DNA from 2 places in the Lysinibacillus sp. NPDC056220 genome. Region 1 is predicted to be linked to the other one. Evidence: riboswitches for the same ligand, from Rfam matches in the RefSeq annotation. Region 1 holds a riboswitch; the other holds the start of a gene.

The links. A riboswitch is a leader RNA that binds a small molecule or an ion and turns the genes downstream of it on or off. The one in region 1 is predicted to bind cobalamin.
Region 2: linked by a shared signal. The riboswitch ahead of ACOZBY_RS08545 ((2Fe-2S) ferredoxin domain-containing protein) and the one ahead of ACOZBY_RS00775 (glutaredoxin family protein) in region 1 are both predicted to bind cobalamin.

The regions. Positions count from the first base shown of each region.
Region 1 is NZ_JBMOXD010000001.1:157,926-168,573, reverse strand. It holds gene ACOZBY_RS00790 (S-layer homology domain-containing protein) at 203-2,068, shown strand; gene ACOZBY_RS00785 (chitobiase/beta-hexosaminidase C-terminal domain-containing protein) at 2,148-6,296, shown strand; gene ACOZBY_RS00780 (NAD(P)/FAD-dependent oxidoreductase) at 6,763-7,668, shown strand; cobalamin riboswitch at 8,194-8,371, shown strand; gene ACOZBY_RS00775 (glutaredoxin family protein) at 8,489-8,713, shown strand; gene nrdI (class Ib ribonucleoside-diphosphate reductase assembly flavoprotein NrdI) at 8,710-9,069, shown strand; gene nrdE (class 1b ribonucleoside-diphosphate reductase subunit alpha) at 9,066-10,648, shown strand, end outside.
Region 2 is NZ_JBMOXD010000002.1:711,680-722,327, reverse strand. It holds gene cobI (precorrin-2 C(20)-methyltransferase) at 1-571, opposite strand, end outside; gene ACOZBY_RS08575 (bifunctional cobalt-precorrin-7 (C(5))-methyltransferase/cobalt-precorrin-6B (C(15))-methyltransferase) at 564-1,784, opposite strand; gene ACOZBY_RS08570 (cobalt-precorrin-5B (C(1))-methyltransferase) at 1,741-2,874, opposite strand; gene ACOZBY_RS08565 (precorrin-8X methylmutase) at 2,874-3,533, opposite strand; gene cobK (precorrin-6A reductase) at 3,546-4,307, opposite strand; gene ACOZBY_RS08555 (sirohydrochlorin chelatase) at 4,304-5,233, opposite strand; gene cobJ (precorrin-3B C(17)-methyltransferase) at 5,248-6,915, opposite strand; gene ACOZBY_RS08545 ((2Fe-2S) ferredoxin domain-containing protein) at 6,920-7,291, opposite strand; cobalamin riboswitch at 7,434-7,615, opposite strand; cobalamin riboswitch at 7,874-8,058, shown strand; gene ACOZBY_RS08540 (energy-coupling factor ABC transporter permease) at 8,204-8,950, shown strand; gene ACOZBY_RS08535 (energy-coupling factor ABC transporter substrate-binding protein) at 8,952-9,224, shown strand; gene cbiQ (cobalt ECF transporter T component CbiQ) at 9,227-10,003, shown strand; gene ACOZBY_RS08525 (energy-coupling factor ABC transporter ATP-binding protein) at 10,000-10,648, shown strand, end outside.

The DNA.
Region 1 (10,648 bases):
ATTGTTAAAGTTTACTATAGATTATTTTACATAGTATTTAGAATATTAATAATAAATTAGAATGTTTTTATTATTTTTCTGTTAAAATTACTATGTTAACCAATATTTTGGTAGTGTTAATTTTGACAATTACCTTGAATTCATTCATTGGATTAAACAATACCCTTATTAAATAGGAAAATGGGGAGGTATTACTCTAAGTATGAGTAAATGGAGGAAATCGAAGTATTTAAAAGCAATAACAGCAATGGCATTAACGGCTTCAACAGTAGTGGTGGTAGCACCGATTGCATCAGAAGCAAGTAGCTTTAAGGATGTCCATCGAACGCATCCATTTTATGACGACATTAAGCATTTACATGATCGTGGCATGATTAATGGGTTCCAAGATGGCACATTTAAACCTGAACAAAACTTAACACGTGGACAAGCTGCTAAAATTATTGCAAGTGTTTTAGGACTAGACACATCCAATGTTAGCAATCCCAATTTTAAAGATATTTCTACTACTCAGCCATATTTTGGAGCTATTGCGGCTTTAAAGCAAGAGGGGATTATTGATGGGTATGAAGATGGAACATTTCGTCAGGGTGATTATATTCAACGTAACCATGTAGCAAAGATTTTAGCGAACGCGTTTCATTTAAAAGCTTCGAATACAAATTCATTACCATTCACGGATGTGCGTGCTGAGTACAAAGAAGCGATTGCTGCTTTATATGAAAACAACGTAACGAATGGCAAGACAGCTACATTATTTGATGGTTCTTCAAATGTAACACGAGGGCAAATGGCTGCATTTATTAATCGTTCAGAAGCGGTTGGTCCTTCGATTTCTCACCCCTCTCAAAGTGTAACGTTTAAAGTTGAAGACTATACAGCGAATGAAATTACTATTAATGGCAAGACCTATCTTTTTAATGATTCAGTAAAGTCAATTTTTACCACTGAAAACAGAACCGCACTATTGGAGGCTGAAATTACAGCAACAATTAAAAATGGTGTGATGACAAAAGTAAATAATGTTGTTTTAAATAATGCAGGTTCAGTAGAGAAGGGAGTTGTATTCAATACAAATGCAACGCTTGATTCCATAACAATTAACGCAGATGGTGTGACAGTTAAAAATATATCGGTTACAGGAAAAGCGACTATTACCCCAACTGTTAAAACAAAAGTGGAATTTGATGGAGCCACAGTTACTGACGGAATTTTAGTAGATACCATGGATGGAGCTAATGCTTCTTTAGAAAATAAAATTGCAAATCAAAGTACACCTGTATTGAAAATTAAAAATTCGCATACTGGAAAAGTACATGTCAAACGAAATAATATTTCGATTGTGTCGAACACAGTCATTCCTGAAATTATTATGACAGCTGCTATATCCGCTATCAATATTGATGGAGCAGCAAATAAGGTAACAATAGATTCTACGGCAAAACTGAATATGACTGGAAATGTAAAGTTTGAACGACTTTTGCTTTCCACGCCCGCGGAATTAGCGTTAAATGCTGCTGGTGTAGTTAATTATTTAACGATTCTAAACCCTGATGCAAGAGTTTCAATCGGTTCAGATTTACTAATAAATAACTTATCGATCCCAACAGGTTCATCTGTAACAAAGATTATTACGAATTATGCCTCGGTGGCTAGCAAAATTAAGGCAATTATTGGAGGTTCTTCGCCGAGTACTGGGGCACCAAACACAGGTGGAGGAAATGTGGCCCCTGATCCAGTTATTCCCCCAGAAAAAGTGAATGAATTTAATGTTAAGAATGCTGAGGAATTAAAACAAGCATTAAAAAAAGCTAAAGCAGGAGACGTAATTAAATTAATAGCTCCAGTGTCTTCAGATGTAACATTAACAGATTTAGTCATGATTGATTTGAATGGTCATACCTTGATGGGGAATGTAACGATAACAGCTCCAACAGCTAAAGGGAGATATTCTTTAATGCCAACTGGTAGTACTGGTATTATTGCAGGTGATTTAATCATTGATGCACCAAATGTTAACATCAGTTTAGATGGGTTATCTGTTGAAGGAAACACAGTAATTGAGTAATTGACTAATAACTTTTCTGTAAATTCCTTTGCAAGATAGAGAAAAGGTTAAAAGATAAAAAATCTAAGGAGCTAAATGAATGAAGAAATATGAATTTAATGTCGTTTCCAAAATAGCGTTATCATTTTTACTTGTAATTTCTATGATTTTGCCCTACCTAACAGTTGTAAAGGCGGAAACGACAGAAGCTATTGGAGTGGGGGAAGCTGTCAACCAATTTGATCCCAATTCAGCTAGGAATAATGTTACTGTGGAAGGATATATAGTTGGGTTTGTTAAAGGTGAAACTTCGTATTCAGTGATAGCAGATAGCGACACAAATCTGGCTATTGCCGACACACCTGGTGAAACAGATGTCACGAAAATGCTGTATATTCAATTACCAACCTCCCCAAGCTCATATAGAGCCAACTTTGGTTTAAAAACAAACCCAAGTAATCTTGGGAAAAAAATTAAAATAACAGGGACACTAGATAAATATTTTGGTAGTCATGCAGGGCTAAAATCACCCACTTCAATTGAGTTCGTTGGAAGTGAACCAACAGAACCGACTGAACCGACTAATCCTTCTGTCACAGAAGGGACAATTGCCGAAGCTCGTGCAGCTGTTGGAACAGACCGTATAGTTCAGATTCAAGGGACCGTTACAGCAACACCTGGTAGCTGGGGTGGCAAGGCCTTCTATGTACAGGATGAGTCTGCAGGGGTATATGTTTTCTCTAATTCAACTGAAGCAGGGAGCTTAGCTGTTGGAGATATTGTCAAAATCACAGGGAAAACGAGTTTATTTAGTGGAGAAGTTCAATTTAATTCGCCAACAATTGAACGCATTTCTTCAGGGACAGCACCAGCACCACAAATAGTTAATCTACCCATTGATGACAGTATACAAGGTAAGTTAATTACACTGGAAAATGTGAAGATTAAAGATTTAGCGTCATCTGGTACGTATGGAACATTTGAGTTTAAAGCAGTTGATGCAGAAAATAACGAGCTTTTAATTCGCCATGATAACCGTACGGGCTATCAGTTCTCTCAATTTGAAGCAGGTGGGTTCAATAACAATGATGTGATTACAGTGACAGGGATTGCTTCCATTTTTAACGGGGCATATCAGTTAAAAACGTTAAACGCGGAAAGCTTTCAATTAGTATTAAATTATGAGCCTACAGAAGTAACGAATGTGAAAGCTTTTCCAGCAACGGGTGAAGTTTTTGCAGGTACAAAGGTAACATTGTCTACAGATACACCAAATGCAACAATCTATTACACGTTAGATGGTTCCGAACCGTCAACAGCTAGTGAGGTTTATAATACAGCAGCGGGCATTGTTGTAAATGAAGCAATGACGATTAAAGCATTTGCTACAGCAACGGGCTTAAACGATAGTGGAATGACGACCTTTAATTTTACAATTAAAGATGCACCAACCCATATTTCGATTACGGAAGCACGTAATAAAGAAATAGGACAAGTGGTAACCGTATCAGGTATTGTAACAGCAAAATTAGAAACAGCGACTGCTCACATTCAAGATGAAGACGGAGCGGCGATAGCTATTTATCCTGTAGATAGTCTTACTGCAAAAGTCGGTGATCGGGTGTTGGTGCAAGGTAAAGTAGATGAATATAGTGGACTAAAGCAATTAACGAATATTTCGCTTGTTGGCATGCCTGTTCCTTCTCCAATACCAGAGGCACATATTATTAAAAGTATTGAGGTTGGAGAAGACAATGAATCGAAATTAGTAACCATTAAAAATGTTGCTATTACTGGTTCAGGTCAAAACTTTACCGGAACTGATGATGCAGGCACATTTGCTATTTATGATAAAACAAGAGACTCTGGTTTAGTAAGTGGAAAAACGTATGGGGAAATTACAGGCATTGTTGGTCAATATACAAACCATCAACTCCTCCCGCTTCGCATTATTGAAGATGTAACAAAGGTTCAGGATATCAAAGCTTCTCACGTTGGTGGAATAACAGCTGGTACGAAGGTTACGCTTTCTACCATGACAGAAGGTGCAACGATCTATTACACATTGGACGGCTCTGCACCAACAACAGCTAGTACAAAGTATACAGGGGAAATTATTGTTAATCAGCCATTGACGATTAAAGCGATTGCAGTGAAAGAAGGTTTAACGAATAGTGCGATTGCTACATTTGTTTATGAGATGATTGATACTAACAATGCCACAATTAGCGATATTCAAGGGGCAAGCCACCTATCACCATATGTCAATTTAGCAGTAAATGATGTAGAAGGAATTGTAACATTCGTTATTAATTCAAGTAGCTTCATTATGCAAGAAGGCGATACAGCATTCGATGGCGTAAAATCGACAGCGATCAAGGTAAGTAAGTCGGCACATAATGTAGTAGTAGGGGACGTTATTAAAGTATCAGGAAATGTAACTGAAGCGGGTGGCAACTCTCGATTAAGAGATACGCAAATTTCAGCAACCAATATTACAAAAACAGGTAAAGCAGTAATTCCAGAGCCTCTTGTGATAGGAGAGGATCTATTCCCGCCAAATAAAATTATTGATAATGATGGCTTGGCAATTTTTGATCCACAAGAAGATGGCATCGATTTTTGGGAATCCATTGAGTATATGCGAGTATCGTTCCCAGAGGCGAGAGTGATTGGACCAATGTACAATAATGATTCACCAATTGTTGTACCAAGCACAACAAATAATACATTTAATGTGAATGGCGGTTTAAATATTGCAGCCGATGATTATAATCCGGAAAAAATTATGCTTGAAGGAGTAGCTGGAAAAAATTATGATTCAGGGGATCGCTTTAATGAACCGCTTATCGGATTTGTAGAAAACTTTACAGATGGCTATCGACTGAACACGAATAATGTTTTTCCTAATGTAACAAAGGCACATCTTCAACAAGAAGTGACGCATCTTCAACCAGTAGCGGACAAATTAAATGTCGCTTCTTATAATATCGAAAACTTTTCGAATAATCCTGCCAATACATCTAACGAAAAAGTAGACAGAATTGCAGCGACATTTGTAAATAATATGAAGTCACCAGATATTATTACATTAGTCGAAGTTCAAGATAACGATGGTCAAATTGATTCAGGAAATGCAGATGCATCTGAAAGCTACATGCGATTAATTCATGCGATAAAAGCTGCGGGTGGTCCTGCTTATGATTGGATTGATGTCATGCCAATTAACAATACAGTAGGCGGTGCACCAGGCGGTAATATTCGTGTTGGCTATCTATATAATCCGACAAGTGTTTCATTAGTGTCAGGTATAAAAGGGTTAGGCAACCAAGCGAATACATGGACAGCAGATGGAAGCCTTGCTTTAAATCCTGGCTTTGTTGATCCATCAAAATTTGTAGATACACGAAAACCAATTGCAGCGGAATTTGAATTCCAAGATGAACGTGTAGTTATTATCGGAGCTCACTTAAATTCTAAAGGTGGGGATGGTTCACTTTGGGGACCAACACAGCCACCAGTTTTAGAATCAGTTAAGAAACGTATTCAACTTGCTCAGGCCATCAATGATTTTATCGATGAAGGACTTGCCATAAATCCGAATTTAAATTTCATAGTGGCAGGGGACATGAATGACTTTGAGTTCACACCAGCACTTGAAACATTGAAAGGAGATGTTTTAACGAATATGATAGATAAAGCCCCAGAGCAAGATCGTTTTACGTACTTCTTCCAAGGGAACAATCAAGTGTTGGATCATATTTTAGTTTCGAATCATCTTGCGGATGTTACGGAAATTGACCTAATTCATATGAATGCGAACTTTACAGAGGCACAAGGCAGAGCATCGGATCATGACCCTGTATTAGTTCAAATTGATTTGCAAGCAGGAAAAGAAGAAATACCAACACCAATAGTACCTGAAAATGTATATAGCTTTAATCACTACAAGACTGGTAAATTAATAGTGAATCGTCCAAGCATTTCATTAACGTTAGGGGAAAATACCATTATTAAAAATGGCATTGCAGTATTTAGTCAATATGCCGAATTCCATGGCGAAGGATTTGCAAACAAAACTGTAGTGATCAGTCCTAAAAAAGGAAATGCGATTATTGACTTTAAAGGTACGAAAATTGGTTCCATTATTATTGAAGGAAAAAATGTAAAAGAAATCCGTAATTTACCTGCTGGATCGACCATAACGTATACAAAAGGGGCATCGGCAGAGGAAATTGAATTTAAGTAATGACTACTTGCAGGAACAATGTAAAGCATATGCTAATCATACTTTATTTTGATAATTAAACAGTATGGACAGTATTCATGAAGTACAGTAAAAAAATTAGCCATTCCAAACTTTTGGAGTGGCTTTTACTTTACCTCATTCATAACTAGCCTATAGTAGATTCATTTCTGTGGACAAGAATTCTTTCAACGGCAGATATTTGATGGTCCTATGTATTTTAAATATGAAAACGAAAAAATTGACGAAAAAAAACTAAATAGATATTATAGATATGTTAAGTCTTTAATAGGGCGGTAAGACCCGACAAACTAAACGTTATTTTATGCTACGTAATCTTTAATGAGGTAGTTAAACATTAAGGGTTTAATGACTCATAATTGAAAAGGTATATAACTTTTGCGGTGTCTTTTGCCTTAATTACAGATATTAAAGGTCTATAATATATTTTGATGTGGAGGAAAAAAGGATGAATAAATACGATTGTGTAATTATAGGTGGTGGCCCTGCTGGTTTAAGTGCTGCCTTAACATTGGGAAGGGCGCGCAGAAAGATTGCTATATTTGATAATGGAACTAATCGAAATCGTGTAACTCAAGAGTCGCATGGTTTTTTAACAAGAGATGGGATAAAGCCACAAGAATTTAAGAATATAGCTAGTAAAGAAATAAAATCTTACCCATCTATATCTATGTTAGATCAAACAATTATCGAGATAACTAAAGATGATAAAAGCGGTTTATTTCTTGTCAAAACTTCGGAAAATAAATCATATATGTCTGCAAAAGTATTGTTAGCTACTGGAATACAAGAGGAGTTTCCCCTCCCGCAAATCAGACAATATTATGGTAAAAGCTTGTTTAGCTGTCCTTATTGCGATGGTTGGGAGCTGAGAGACAAGCCATTGGCTATCATAGCAGAAAAAGAGGAGCATATTAAACATATGACCAAATTGGTTTTTAATTGGTCACAGGATTTAATCGTTTTTACGAATGGTCATCAACTTTCCGATAACGTTCAAAGTGAATTTGAACGTAAAAAAATTAAACTGTATACAGAATGTGTAAAAAACTTGCATGGGGAAGATAGTAACTTAATTAGTATTGAATTAGAAACAGGTGAACATATTTTAAGAAGTGGTGGATTTGTCGTACCTAATTTTTATCGTCCAAATAAATTTGCTAAACAGCTAAATTGCCAAGTTGATGAAAATGGGACAATTATTACTGATGGTACTGGACGAACAACAGCGGCTGGAATATATGTTGCAGGTGAAACGGAAAAGGGGGGTGCCTCTTCTTTAATGATCGCTGCTGCGGAAGGTTTTAAGACAGCCTCTAGTATAAATTTGGATATCACAATAGATAGGTTTTAAGTAAAAGGTTAGCTGATGAGTATAGAAAATTCATCAGCTATTTTTGTAAATAAAGGATAAAGTTAATATACCTAGTTGAGCGGACAGAGAAAGAACTTGGATATGTTATACTATGAATACAGAATAACTGGATAAAGGTACCTGTTTATTATGAATAGTTGCAAAGGGACAAGTACAACGAAAAATCTGCAAAGATAGGATAAATTGAGTATGATGAATGATATACATCTTTCTCAAAGTGGGTTGACGATTATGTAGTTTTAGTCATAATTGCATCTTTACTATTATGGAAAGATGCCTTTTTTATGAATAAAATTTCAATTGGGCCTCCGTTATTAGGTAAATAAATGATCAGCATGTAACTTCCTATTTTTTTATAGTTATATTTTTATATGATTATGTTTTATCTCTTTCGATTAAGGTTATGTCAGAAAATATGAATAGTCTCAAATTGATGAACTTTTATTTCGCGATTTACTTTTTATATAAAGGATGGTACACTTAAAACTATTGAAAAACAATATATTGTGTTCGTTTTGTATAGGTACTACTATATGTAGTTTAATAGGGAAGTTCGGTACTATTCCGACGCTGTCCCCGCAACTGTAAAGCTGACGATGATTGTAACCACTGTGCATTCGCATGGGAAGGAAATCAGAGATTGAAGCAAAGCCAGGAGACCTGCCTTTATAAAACAAATTTATCATTTCTTCGGGGATTAAGAGATGGGAACGTCAGTATTTTTAGTATGTTAACGTTTCCATGTAAGCTATCTCTTTAGAAGAGGTAGCTTTTTTATTTTATGAAAAGAGGGATTACTATGAAACTTTATACGAAAACAATCTGTCCAAAATGCCTTTGGGTAAAATCCGAATTACAACGAGCAGGACTTGAAGCAGAAATTGTTAATATTGATCACGATGAACAAGCTAAACAAACAATTATTGATGCAGGTTTTTTAAGTGTGCCTGTTTTAGAGGTGGATGAAACATTTATAGGGGATGTTCAGGAAATTGTTTCTCGTATTGAGATGATTACACTATGATCGTTTACGCTAGTCGTACAGGAAATGTCCGCAATGTAGTATCTAAACTAAGGGCAGAATCTATTGAACTCTCAGAGGAATTAAGCTTGAATAAGCCTTATCTTTTAATTACATACACAGATGGTTTAGGCGACATTCCAGCAAAAGTGCAACGTTTCTTAGATAAAAACAGAGATTTTTGTAAAGGAGTAGTTGCTAGTGGCAACAGTAACTTTGGACATCATGTATTTGGCGCAGCAGGAGAGAAAATTGCTACTACCTATCATGTACCATTAGTGAGGAAATTAGATTTGCGCGGCAATCAAACAGATTATGAAGCTATACAAACGTTTTATGAAACGAGGGTAATGGGATGAAAACTTATTTAAAGCTTAATAATGACGTACTGAATCGTTATAGTACAACGGGGCTACTAGAGTTAGAAAAGGATCGTGAGGCTACGCGCCGCTACTTTTTAGAATATGTCAACGTACGTTTACGTTACTTTATAGATATAGAGGAAAAAATCCGCTATTTAGTTGATGAAGGCTACTACGAAAAAGCTTTTATCGACATGTACGAGATGGATTTTATTAAAAAGTTGTACAAAAAAGCGTATGATTATAATTTCCGTTTCCCATCATTTATGAGTGCTAGCAAATTTTATGACAGCTACGCTATGAAAAGTCGTGATGGAGAAGAAATCTTAGAAAAATATGAGGACCGGATTGTCATTATTGCCTTGTACTTGGCACAGGGGAACACGGTACTAGCAGAACGTTCTGTAGAAGCGATGATGGAAGCCTATCAACCTGCAACGCCTACTGCATTAAATAGTGGGAAGAAAGCTCGTGGCGAATTAGTAAGTTGCTTTAAATTATCCATGGATGACTCCATGAATAGCATCGCTGAAAATATTGGTTATTGTTTAGAGCTATCACGTCTAGGTGGAGGGGTCGGGGTCAACTTAACGGATTTACGTCCTTTAGGTGATCCAATTAAAGAAATACTAAATCGTGCAAGTGGTGTGATTCCAGTGGCGAAACTATTAGAAAATTCTTTTAGTTATTCTAATCAGCTTGGTCAGCGTAATGGCTCAGGAGTTGTTTACCTAAATATTTTCCATGCAGATATAGAGAATTTTATTTCATCAAAAAAACCAAATGCTGATGATAAAATTCGCCTCGCAACACTATCAACAGGTATTATTATACCAAGTATTTTCTTCGAACTGATGAAGCGTGATAAAGATATAGTGTTATTTAGTCCATATGATATTTTTAAAGTATATGGTAAACGAATGTCGGAAATTTCAATTTCTGATATGTACTATGAACTACTAGATAATCCTAAAATCCGTAAAATTAAACGTTTGAATGCGCGTAGACTCTATACAGAGGTAAAAAAAGCTCAATTCGAATCCGGTTATCCCTTTGAAATTTTTGATGATAATGTTAATGACGTACATCCACTAAAAAATATCGGTCGCGTAAAAATGTCAAACTTATGTACTGAAATCTTGCAAGTTCAAGAAACTAGTGTTATCACAGATCAAGATCAACCTAACGAATATGGGTTAGATGTGTCGTGTAATTTAGGGTCAATTGATATCCACGCAGCGAGTAAAGTAAATGATTTTGAAGCATTAATCGATACAGCTATGCACTTATTAACAAATGTATCCCAAATGACGCACATCAAAAATGTTCCGTCGGTCGCAAAAGCCAATCAATTAATGCACTCAGTAGGTCTAGGGTGTATGAATCTCCATGGACATCTTGTTACGGAGGGAATTATGTATGGCTCGAAAGATTCTATTCATTTCATGGACCGCTTTATGGAAGCAATGAACTATTATTCTCTAAAATCATCGATGGAAATGGCTAAAGAAAAAGCAGAAACGTTCTATCGATTTGAAGATAGCGATTATGCTTCAGGTATCTATTTTGATCAATA
Region 2 (10,648 bases), on a different contig from region 1:
CCTGTAGCATTAAATCAATTACTTTTGCTACTTTAATAAAGACTACAGCATCATGACTTTCAATCGCTTCTCGCATTGCCGCATAATCATCATAGGCAGGAATGATCGCCACACGATCATCACCATCAGCTAATGCAATGCCCAGGCGAGAAGCGGAGCCATTAAATGAAGATATCCCCGGAACCGTACGAATTTCTACATCTGGATGCATGTCCTGCATTAACTTCATCATATGGATAAACGTACTATATAATAACGGATCACCTTCTGTAACGAAGGCCACATCCTTGCCCTCCTGTAATTTTTCATATACAAGCTCGACTGACTTTGTCCATTCACGCTCAAGGACAGCTTCATCCTTCGTCATAGGAAATACAAGACCAAGCATATCTTTTTCCTCTGGATTAATATAAACGTCTACAATACGATGGGCATAGCTCTTACTGCCTCTCAGCTTTTTGGGATAAGCAATAACAGGTGACTCTTGAATCACACGAAACGCCTTCACTGTAATTAATTCTGGATCGCCAGGACCAACGCCCAAGCCATATAAAACACCTAAATTAGTCATGATTTTCTTCCTTTCGATAAGCCGAAATAATATATATTGGATTTAATGGCACAAAGCGTGTCATATCTAAAATCGGTTTGCTACGCGCAAGCTGTGCCTGTAAAATATCAACCGCAAAATCACAAGCCTTAAACGCTTCCACTGCTTTATATAAATTTTCAATTGTCGCTGCATTTAAAACAATGCGACCATTTGGTTTTAAGCGGTTACAGCACAATTGTAGTAATTCGACCATTTCACCACCAGTCCCACCGATAAAAATGGCATCAGGGTCTGGGAAATGTTCGAGTCCCTCTGGAGCTTTACTATGAATGGCTGTTAGATCCACACGGAATTTTTGCTGATTGTGTAGACAGTTTTCTAAATCAGGTGCATTTTTTTCAACGGCGTATACTTGCCCCTCAGGTGCAAGCTTACCTGCTTCAATGGCCATAGATCCTGTACATGTGCCAATATCCCAAATAACACTATCCTTTTGAAGTTGCATCGCCTGTAAGCTTAAAACACGAATTTCCTTTTTGGTAATGAGTCCTTTATCTGGCTTTCGTTGAGAAAATTCTTCATCATCAATACCGAGCTTGTAGCGTTTTGGTTCAAAGGTTTGTTGTAAAATAACTACGTTGAGAGGGGAAAAATGTGTGGTCTCCATTTCATCTAACGAATACCAACCATATTTTTCACCTTCACCCTGTAGATTTTCGGCTACAAATGCTCGATATTCGGTCATTCCAAAATGCTTTAAATAACGTGCGAGCGCATTTGGGCTATTTTCAGCATCTGTTAATAGAGCTATTTTCTTGTTCCCATCGATGCGCTGTGCCAAGCCTTTCATAGGTCGTCCATGAATACTTGTGACATAAGCATCCTGCCAGCTTTCTCCCATTTTCGCGAAGGCTAGTTGTATGGAGCTCATGTATGGATAAACCTCCAAATCTAGCTTTTTCGCTAAATAGCCGCCAACGCCGTAAAATAATGGATCTCCTGATGCGAGAATAATCGTATCTCTTGTTTCCTCTGACAATCTCTCAACAAGTGCTGAAAGACCTCCTTTGATCTTGATTTTTTCCCCTGTAAAATGTGGAAAAAAATCAAGCACGCGCTCACCACCGACAAGTACCTCACAGTCTTCAATCCACTGGTGGTATTGTGGTAATAAGCTTGCTAATCCGTTATCCCCGATTCCAATTAATTTCATCGATCGATGCAATGTCATCAGCCCTTCCTAATAATTGTCCCTGCATCGAATAAATCGATGTGGAAAGCGTTAAACCGCCCTTTATATGATGAATGGAGGAATAGCAGCAGGCCTCACACAAACGATGGAAAAATGATTCATATCCTTTTTCCATCATAATTTCACCTACTTGCGACGCTGTGTTGGCCTCTCGTATTTCGGCTATTATGTCTGCATCTGCCCCTACATCTTCGGCAAGTTGTGCTAAAAAGTTAAAATCAATCGGAGCACTTTTGGAATGCACCATCATTACCCCTTGTGCCACCTTTGAAAATTTCCCCATCATCCCAACAAGGGACACTTGTTTAATACCGAGTCGCTTACAATGCTTTAAAGTAAAGCCAACAAAATCACCCATTTCCACAAAAGCTTCTTCAGGTAAATGGGGGTATTGTTTCATCGCAAATTTTTCACTGCGACCACCTGTTGTCACTACTAAATGCTCACAGCCAGCCTCTTTAGCGACGCTAATGGCCTGTACAATACTAGCCATATACGCAGAACTTGAAAAAGGCACGACGGTTCCCCTTGTGCCTAAAATAGAGATGCCTCCAAGTATACCAAGACGACCATTTAACGTTTTTTTTGCAATCTCCTCGCCCCTAGGTACGGAAATCACTACGTTAACCCCTCGCGTAATTTGAAATTCATCCAATACACCTTGAACAGTGCTGTGAATCATTTTCCGTGGGACAGGATTAATGGCCGCCTCTCCAACAGGCACTGGTAAGCCGGGCTTTGTGACACGCCCGACTCCAATCCCTCCATCTAAATGAATACCAGGTATCTCTGCCCAGCTCACAGTACCGACGATGAGTGCCTGATGTGTGGCATCTGGGTCATCACCAGCATCTTTAATCGTTTCACAGCTGACGGCATTGTTTTCAAATAGGCATTTTTCAATAGTAAAGGTCGCATCCCTACCTATTGGCAAATGAATCGTGCTTGTTTCTTGCTCTTCATTTGTAATAAGGGCAAGTAAAGCTGCCTTTGTTACTGCCGTTGCACAGGCTCCTGTTGTATAACCGTGACGCATGTCCTTAGGATCCTTTTTTGGCTTCCGCTCCATTATTTTTTCGCCTGTTCATCCGCTAAAAGTGAAATGGCATTTAATGCGGCAACCGTCACTGTACTACCGCCTTTACGACCAACATTTGTAATGTACGGAATACCTTCAAGTTTTAGCAACTCCTCTTTCGATTCAGCCGCAGACACGAAACCTACAGGCATACCAATAATTAAATCTGGTTTTGCTAAGCCTTCCTTAATTAAACGAATCAATTCTAGTAATGCAGTTGGGGCATTACCAATAGCATAAATACCGCCTTCATGTAATTTTGAGGCTTTTTGCATCGATATAATGGCACGCGTTGTATTTTGCTTTTTCGCTTCTACAGATACATCCTCATCCGCAATATAGCAATGTAAATCGCCACCATGTTTTTGGAAACGTTTTTTACCAGAACCACTTTCAATCATTTGCACATCCGCAATTACATGACGCCCTGCCAGAATAGACTTAACACCTGCTTCAAGTGCTCCTGGTGTAATAATAACGCTACGACCTAGCTCAAAGTCAGCAGATGCATGGATAATACGGCGCACAACCTTCCATTCATCCTCTGAAAAGTTATGCTCCCCCATTTCTTCTGCGATAATTGAGAAACTGTAATCGTAAATTTTATCTGGGTCTACTGTTAATGGTTTGAAATCAGTTTTAAAATCCATTGTTATTGCCTCCTAAAGTGTATGTTTTACAGCCTGTAACACTTCTTCAAAAGTGGAATATTGTTGGCCATATTTAATATTGGGTCTTGCAATAAGAATTGTTTCTATAGAACAGGCAAGGGCTGCCTCTAGCTTCTCGTCTACCGAGCCCACTTTGCCGCTTTCTTTAGTGATCATTAAGGTCACTCCATATTGACGGAATAATGCTTCATTTAATTCCTTTGAAAATGGGCCTTGAATGGCTACAATATCTCGCTGTGCGACACCGAGCGCCTCACATTTTTCCATATTGTCAAGTCGTGGGAGCATACGAGCAATGACTCTTGTGTTTTCTAAGCCTTGTAAAACTTTCGTAAATGTAGCAAGCGTTTTACTGCCTGTTGTCAGCATAATGACACCACGCTTTTCAGCTGCTAACTGAGCCGCCTCTTCATAATCCTTTACAACTGTAATAAGTGGGTGAGCATAATGCTCATGGGCACGTTCATAGCGGATATATGGTACTTGCGCTTTTTCAGCTGCTGCCATAGCATTTTTCGATGCCTCTTCAGCAAATGGATGAGAGGCATCTACGACCAATTGAAAGCCTTGTTCCATTATAATAGTCGCCATTTCTTCCGCTGTTAGTCTCCCTATTAAGGAAGGCAAGCCAACGTCAGCAAGACTAGAGGCTGCCGATTCCGTCACAACAGTGGCAGTTACAGCATGACCTGTACTTTGCAATTCAAGGCCCAGATTTCTTGCATCACTCGTCCCTGCTAACATGAAAATCATTTAACGGGCTCCTTTTCATGATGATGATGGTCATGGTCGTGGTGGTGGTCATGTCCATGATCGTGATCATGATGGTCATGTCCATGATCGTGATCATGATGGTGATGATGATGTGCATGTCCATGAATAGCAGCGTAAGCACGATAATCTTCAAGATCTTGCATACCTGTAGATGTACCATTCATCGCTTGCTCAATACGCTCTAATAAAACATTTTGTAAACGTTCGTGGTAGCCAAAGTAGTTGGCAATTTGAATTTCACATGCAGGAAATTGCTCATTGAATTTCTCACACATAACATGCATACGCTCCATTAAAATACCAGTGAATAAAAAGTAAGGAAGCATGATTATTTTCTTAGCACCTAGTTTGACGCAGCGTTCAATGCCTTCTTCAACACGTGGGTCCGTTACACCCATAAAGGCACTTTCTACGTATTTAACAGGTAGTTTTTCCCATAGCAATCGTGTGATTTTATAAAAGTCCCCATTTGCATAAGGATCACTGCCACCTCGAGCAATTAATAAAACGGCTGTATCTTCCTGTTCTTGTTCTGTATTAAATCCAATTTCAACTAAACGATCTTGTAATATCGCAAATATTTCTTCATGAATGCCAATTGTTTGACCATATGTGAATGTGATATTCGGATAATGCTCACGGGCATGCTCGATTTCTGCCGGGATATGTAGCTTGGAATGACCTGCATGAAGTAATATAATCGGGATTACATGTACCTCTGTAGCACCCTTTTTCACACAATTTGTAATACCTTCTTCAATGTTAGGAGAAGCAAATTCTAGGAAACATGTTTCTACTAGATATTGTTCATCAATGCGAGATGTCATTTGCTCGATAAATGTACGTACCTCATCATTTCCTGCTGCTAAACGGCTACCATGGCCAACAAATAATATAGCTTTCATCTCTTTTCTCCTCACTAGTCGCCGCACGGAGCTGGCTCTATTTTTATTTTGGAAGACATATCTTGATACGTAAAATGCAATATCTTTTTCACACGCTTGAAGTATTTAAATAAGCGTTCGTTTGGATGCGCATTGGCTTTATATTCTTCAATAATATCTGTAATTAAAGGAATCAATTGTTCAGGCTCCAAGCCTTCTACAACAGGCTGTGCTGCATGAGCCGTACGTCCGACTGGTTTCGCTCCAATAAAGACATCAAATTTACTTTTACGATAGACAATCCCAATATCGTCAAATACTGCTCGATAACAAGCCATCCCACAGCCATTAAAGCCAATATTTAATGTTTTCGGTAAAGACAGACCACCAAGCTTTTCTTGAATTTCCTCCGCATATGGTATGGAATCTGCTTTTTCACCGTAGCAAAAATCGCAAGCCTTCAACGACAATACATCACCAATTGGTGCTAATAAAAAGCCTACTTGCTGTAATTTTTCAGTGATGCGTTCAGGCGTAGTTGTAGGTATTTTTAAATGGATTTGATGATCTGGTGTGTATTCCATCGATCCATCTTCGCCTACGACCTCTGCTAACGTCATCATTTGCTGTGGTGTAAAAAATTTATTGGCCACTCCAGGGCTCACTGCTAATTCAAAAATGGATTCTATTTTTTGTTGTACAAGCTTTGGAGTAACCTTGATAGCATTTGTTCCCTTTACCATTGCAAGTGCCGCTGTAGCCATTTCAAGTGCCGTTTTTTTCGGCTTTGGCATAACGGCTACACTGGGTTTATTCATTCGCCCTGCATTGGGGTCTGCCGCAAAGTCATTGCGTGCTGTTCCTGTCTCTTGATTCATCGCCCATGGCTCATTTTCTTCCCGTAAACGTTGATGTGGACGTAATGGCTGCTTTTCCTCGCCAAGTGTATATTTACGTTGGTAGCCACGTGGCGTAATCATTTTATTATCATAGAAAAACGTAGATGAGTTTCCGATAATGACGGTTGTCAGCATACCGATATCATGTTCCAACATGTCTGCCAATGTGGTCATCGTCACTTCTTGACGTTCTCGATAGGCACTTTTCACAAGCCCTACTGGAGTGTCAGGTGAACGATATTCTAAAAGAATTCGCTGTGCTTCGACAATTTGTCTTGTACGGCGACCGCTTTTAGGATTGTATAGAGCAATGACAAAATCGGCCATTGCTGCAGCTTCCACACGCTTCGCAATTAAATTCCACGGAGTGAGGTGGTCACTTAAACTAATGGTACAAGCATCATGCATAATCGGTGCACCAAGTAAACTAGCACATGAATTGATAGCTGAAATACCCGGGACAATCTCGACTTCAATACCAGTTGCCTCTGTCCAGCCTAGCTCAATTAAAACTTCATACACTAATCCCGCCATACCATAAACGCCCGCATCTCCACTCGAAATGACCGAAACTATACTTCCTGCCTCTGCTTGACGAACTGCCTCCTGAGCACGGGACACTTCTTCTGTCATGCCTGTACTGACAATAGATTTTGCACTCACTAAATCTTGAATCAGCTCAACATAGGTTTTATAGCCTATGATCATATCACTTTGTTGTAAAGCCTCTACTGCACGTGTCGTAATATGCTTAAAGTCTCCAGGTCCAAAGCCTACTACGAAAATTTTCCCTTTTTGCGCCATGTTTTTACCCCTCTTTCACCTTTTCAATCCCTTTAATGGCTGTCGTTTGCGCTGTTCGCTGCAATGTCCCTTCCCGAAGTGTATAAACATGATCGTTATGTAAGGATTCATGATGCAAATCCTGTACAAGTGTTCTAGCATGCTCCGTTGATGGTACACGGTACCAATTCCCCTGGGGGTAAGCAATAACCACACAAGCATCCTTACATCGTCCATTACAGCGTGTTCTTGTCGTATGTATTTCTTTATCTAGTGCGTTTCGCTGTATTTCGTCCCGTATAGCTTGGGTAATTTCTTCTCCATCCTTGTTCATACAGCTACTGCCATTGCAAATAAAGAGATGTGTTTTCATCCCCTCTAAATTCCACGTTGTCATTTTATGTCTCCCCTCTTTTGCTTTTGGAAAAAGAAAAACCTTTACTCTCCCGAAGAGTAAAGGTTTGTAGAAGCCAAATAAAAACGAATAGACTGAAAGACAGATCCTCGCTTTTGCTTCAACTTCTCCCTCCGAAAAGTTTGCATGCACAATCTGATAAGCAGGTTTCCTGACTTAAGCTTCATTTTACTGTCGCACCTTCCCTAGTTTGCACAGGTGGCATTGCGATTTCATCAGCTATTACAGTAGCGGGGGCTGTATTGGACTTTCACCAATTTCCCTATTATCTCGAGTTTTTCGAGCACTTATCGACGTTTTATATGAAATTTTTAATTGTATATTTAATAGAAAACTGTCTTAATCATATCTTATTATTTTAAAATTTCAATATTTCTTTAAAAATTCATGACAAATTTATCAATTTTATCAGAGAGTTTTTGGTTATTTAAAATTGGTGTTGTTCCCTTTTATTCTCAAAATCCTTAGTAATCAGAATTTTCGACATTGATAGTCTATTTCAAAATTTTTATAAAAAAGTATAGCATATTTATGGAAATTCGTGGTACACTTTGTCGTGAAATCTCACAACTTACTATTTTTGGTGTAAAATGCTCGTCATTTTACTTAAAAGGGAAGCCGGTTCAAGTCCGGCGCGGTCCCGCCACTGTAATAGGGAGCTTTATAGAAAATGTCACTGTCCAATGGATGGGAAGACCTATAAAGTGTTGAACTAGAGCCAGGAGACCTGCCGAAAATATGTGATCGTTTCATCCTACGAGGATAGGTGTGCGGCTTAGCAGATGAGAATGTTATTTGCTTTTTTAGCTATGCACTTTTCCAACAACGGAAAAGTGCTTTTTTTATTACGCACGCTACATTCTAAAAATCTATTTATAGTTTGGAGGAAGAAAATTGAAGCTGTCTTGGTGGAAACTTAGTTATTTTGTATTGGCTTTTTTAATGGTGCCAAAACGTGCCTTCGCCATGCATATCATGGAAGGTTTTTTACCAATCGAATGGGCTATTTTTTGGTGGGTAATCTCCGTCCCATTTATTATTTTAGGATTGCGCTCTATTCGTAAAACAATCGAAGAAAACCCAGAAACAAAAATGATTCTGGGACTGTCTGGTGCGTTTGCCTTTGTTCTATCAGCCTTAAAAATCCCTTCAGTTACAGGGAGCTGTTCACATCCAACAGGGGTAGGTCTCGGAACAGTCTTATTTGGACCGTTAGCGATGAGTGTCATCGGGACAATTGTTTTATTATTTCAATCTTTACTTTTAGCACATGGTGGAATCACAACATTAGGGGCTAATGCATTTTCGATGGCTATCGTAGGTCCGTTTATCGTCTACTTTGTATTTAAAGGGGCGCAAAAAATGGGGTTATCGTTTTCATTAGCTATTTTCTTTGCGGCTATGCTTGGGGATTTAGGTACATATGTGGTGACTTCTATTCAATTAGCACTTGCTTTCCCATCTGAAGTCGGTGGCTTTATGGCTTCATTTACAAAGTTCGCAAGTATTTTTGCCTTAACACAAATCCCGTTAGCTGTGAGTGAAGGGATATTAACAGTTATTGTCATGAACTTCATGAAAAAATATAATATTAGCGAATTAAAGTCTTTACGTGTTTTCTCTACAAAGGAGGCGCACTAATATGAAACGAAATTTATTACTATTAGCGATTGTAGTGCTATTGGCCATTATCCCGCTCTTCGTCCAAAAGGGAGCAGAATTTGGCGGAGCTGATGGTGAAGCCGAAGCTGCCATTGGAGAGATTAATGCAGAGTATGAGCCATGGTTTGATAGTTTATGGGAACCGCCCAGTGGTGAAATTGAAAGCTTATTATTCGTGCTACAAGCAGCTATTGGTGCTGGTTTTATCGGCTACTTTATCGGCTATATGCGTGGCAAGCATAAAGAAGGTTAAGAATGATGTTACTCATTGATAAGTATGCGTATCTCAATAAGCTAGCGTACGTTCATCCTCTAGAAAAAATGATATTTTCATTAGGACTACTTTTATTCACGCTTATTATGAGAGAGGAACGACTTTCACTCATTACATTTTTTGTAATGAGTGCTTTTATCATTTGGGGTGCGACAATCCCACTAAAATACTATGCGAAGCTATTATTACTACCAGGATTTTTCTTATTCACAAGTCTCATCTCCATCCTAATTTCGATAGCGCCAGCAACGCATGTATTACCAGCCCATATGGGATCATTTACGTATATGAGCTGGACAATTTTTATTGGGAGAGCCAGTATCGCTACCGCACAGCAGCTATTCTTTATCGTACTCGGCAGTATAAGCTGCTTATATTTTTTAATTTTAACAACATCTGTACAAGAGATTTGTTATGTGCTTCGCCAATGGAGGCTCCCTCCTTTATTAGTTGAGTTAGTAGAACTCACCTATCGTTTTATTTTTATTTTTTTCGAAAGCATGCAAAAAATTCATTTAGCCCAGCAAGCCCGCCTTGGCCATCATTCACCCATGCAATGGTTACGTTCGATGTCTATGCTGATTACAGCGTTGTTTATTGAAATGTTTCAGCGTAGTCGAGAGCTTAACAATGCCATGCAGGCACGTGGCGGTGAAACGGTTTATTGGCACGAAACGGCCGTCTATAATAAAAAAAACTGGCTCGGCATGATGGCTATTTTTTTATTCCTTATCGTATATGGAGGATACTTCTCATGACAGCATATTATTTTCAACTGACTAATTTGTCTTATACCTATGCAGATGGAACAAAGGCTTTGACAGATATTTCACTAGACATTCCAAAAGGGAAAAAAATCGCTATACTCGGTCATAATGGAGCAGGAAAATCCACTTTATTTCAACATCTTAATGGCATTTTGAAACCGACAGCCGGAACCATTTCATTTAATGGGAACGAACTTCAATATAGTAGAAAAGCATTAAAAGCACTTCGCCAACAGGTGGGAATTGTCTTTCAAGATGCTGATAATCAGCTTTTTTCAGGAACCGTTAAGCAAGATATAGCCTATGGTCCATTGAATTTAGGTTGGTCTACGGAAAAAATTGAAGAAAAAATAGCCTGGGCTGTGGCACAAACTGAAGTAACAGAGCTACTTGATAAACCGATTCACTTCTTAAGTGTAGGACAGAAAAAACGTGTGGCAATGGCAGGTGTATTAGCGATGGAACCGGCTGTCCTTTTATTAGATGAACCAACGGCTGGTCTTGATAGCTATTATGCTTCTCAGGTTTTTCAGTACTTAGCCAAATTAGAAGACTGTGAACGAACGATTATCGCTGCTACTCACGACATTTCCCTTGCCTATGAATGGGCGGATCACATCATCGTCATGGAGGCAG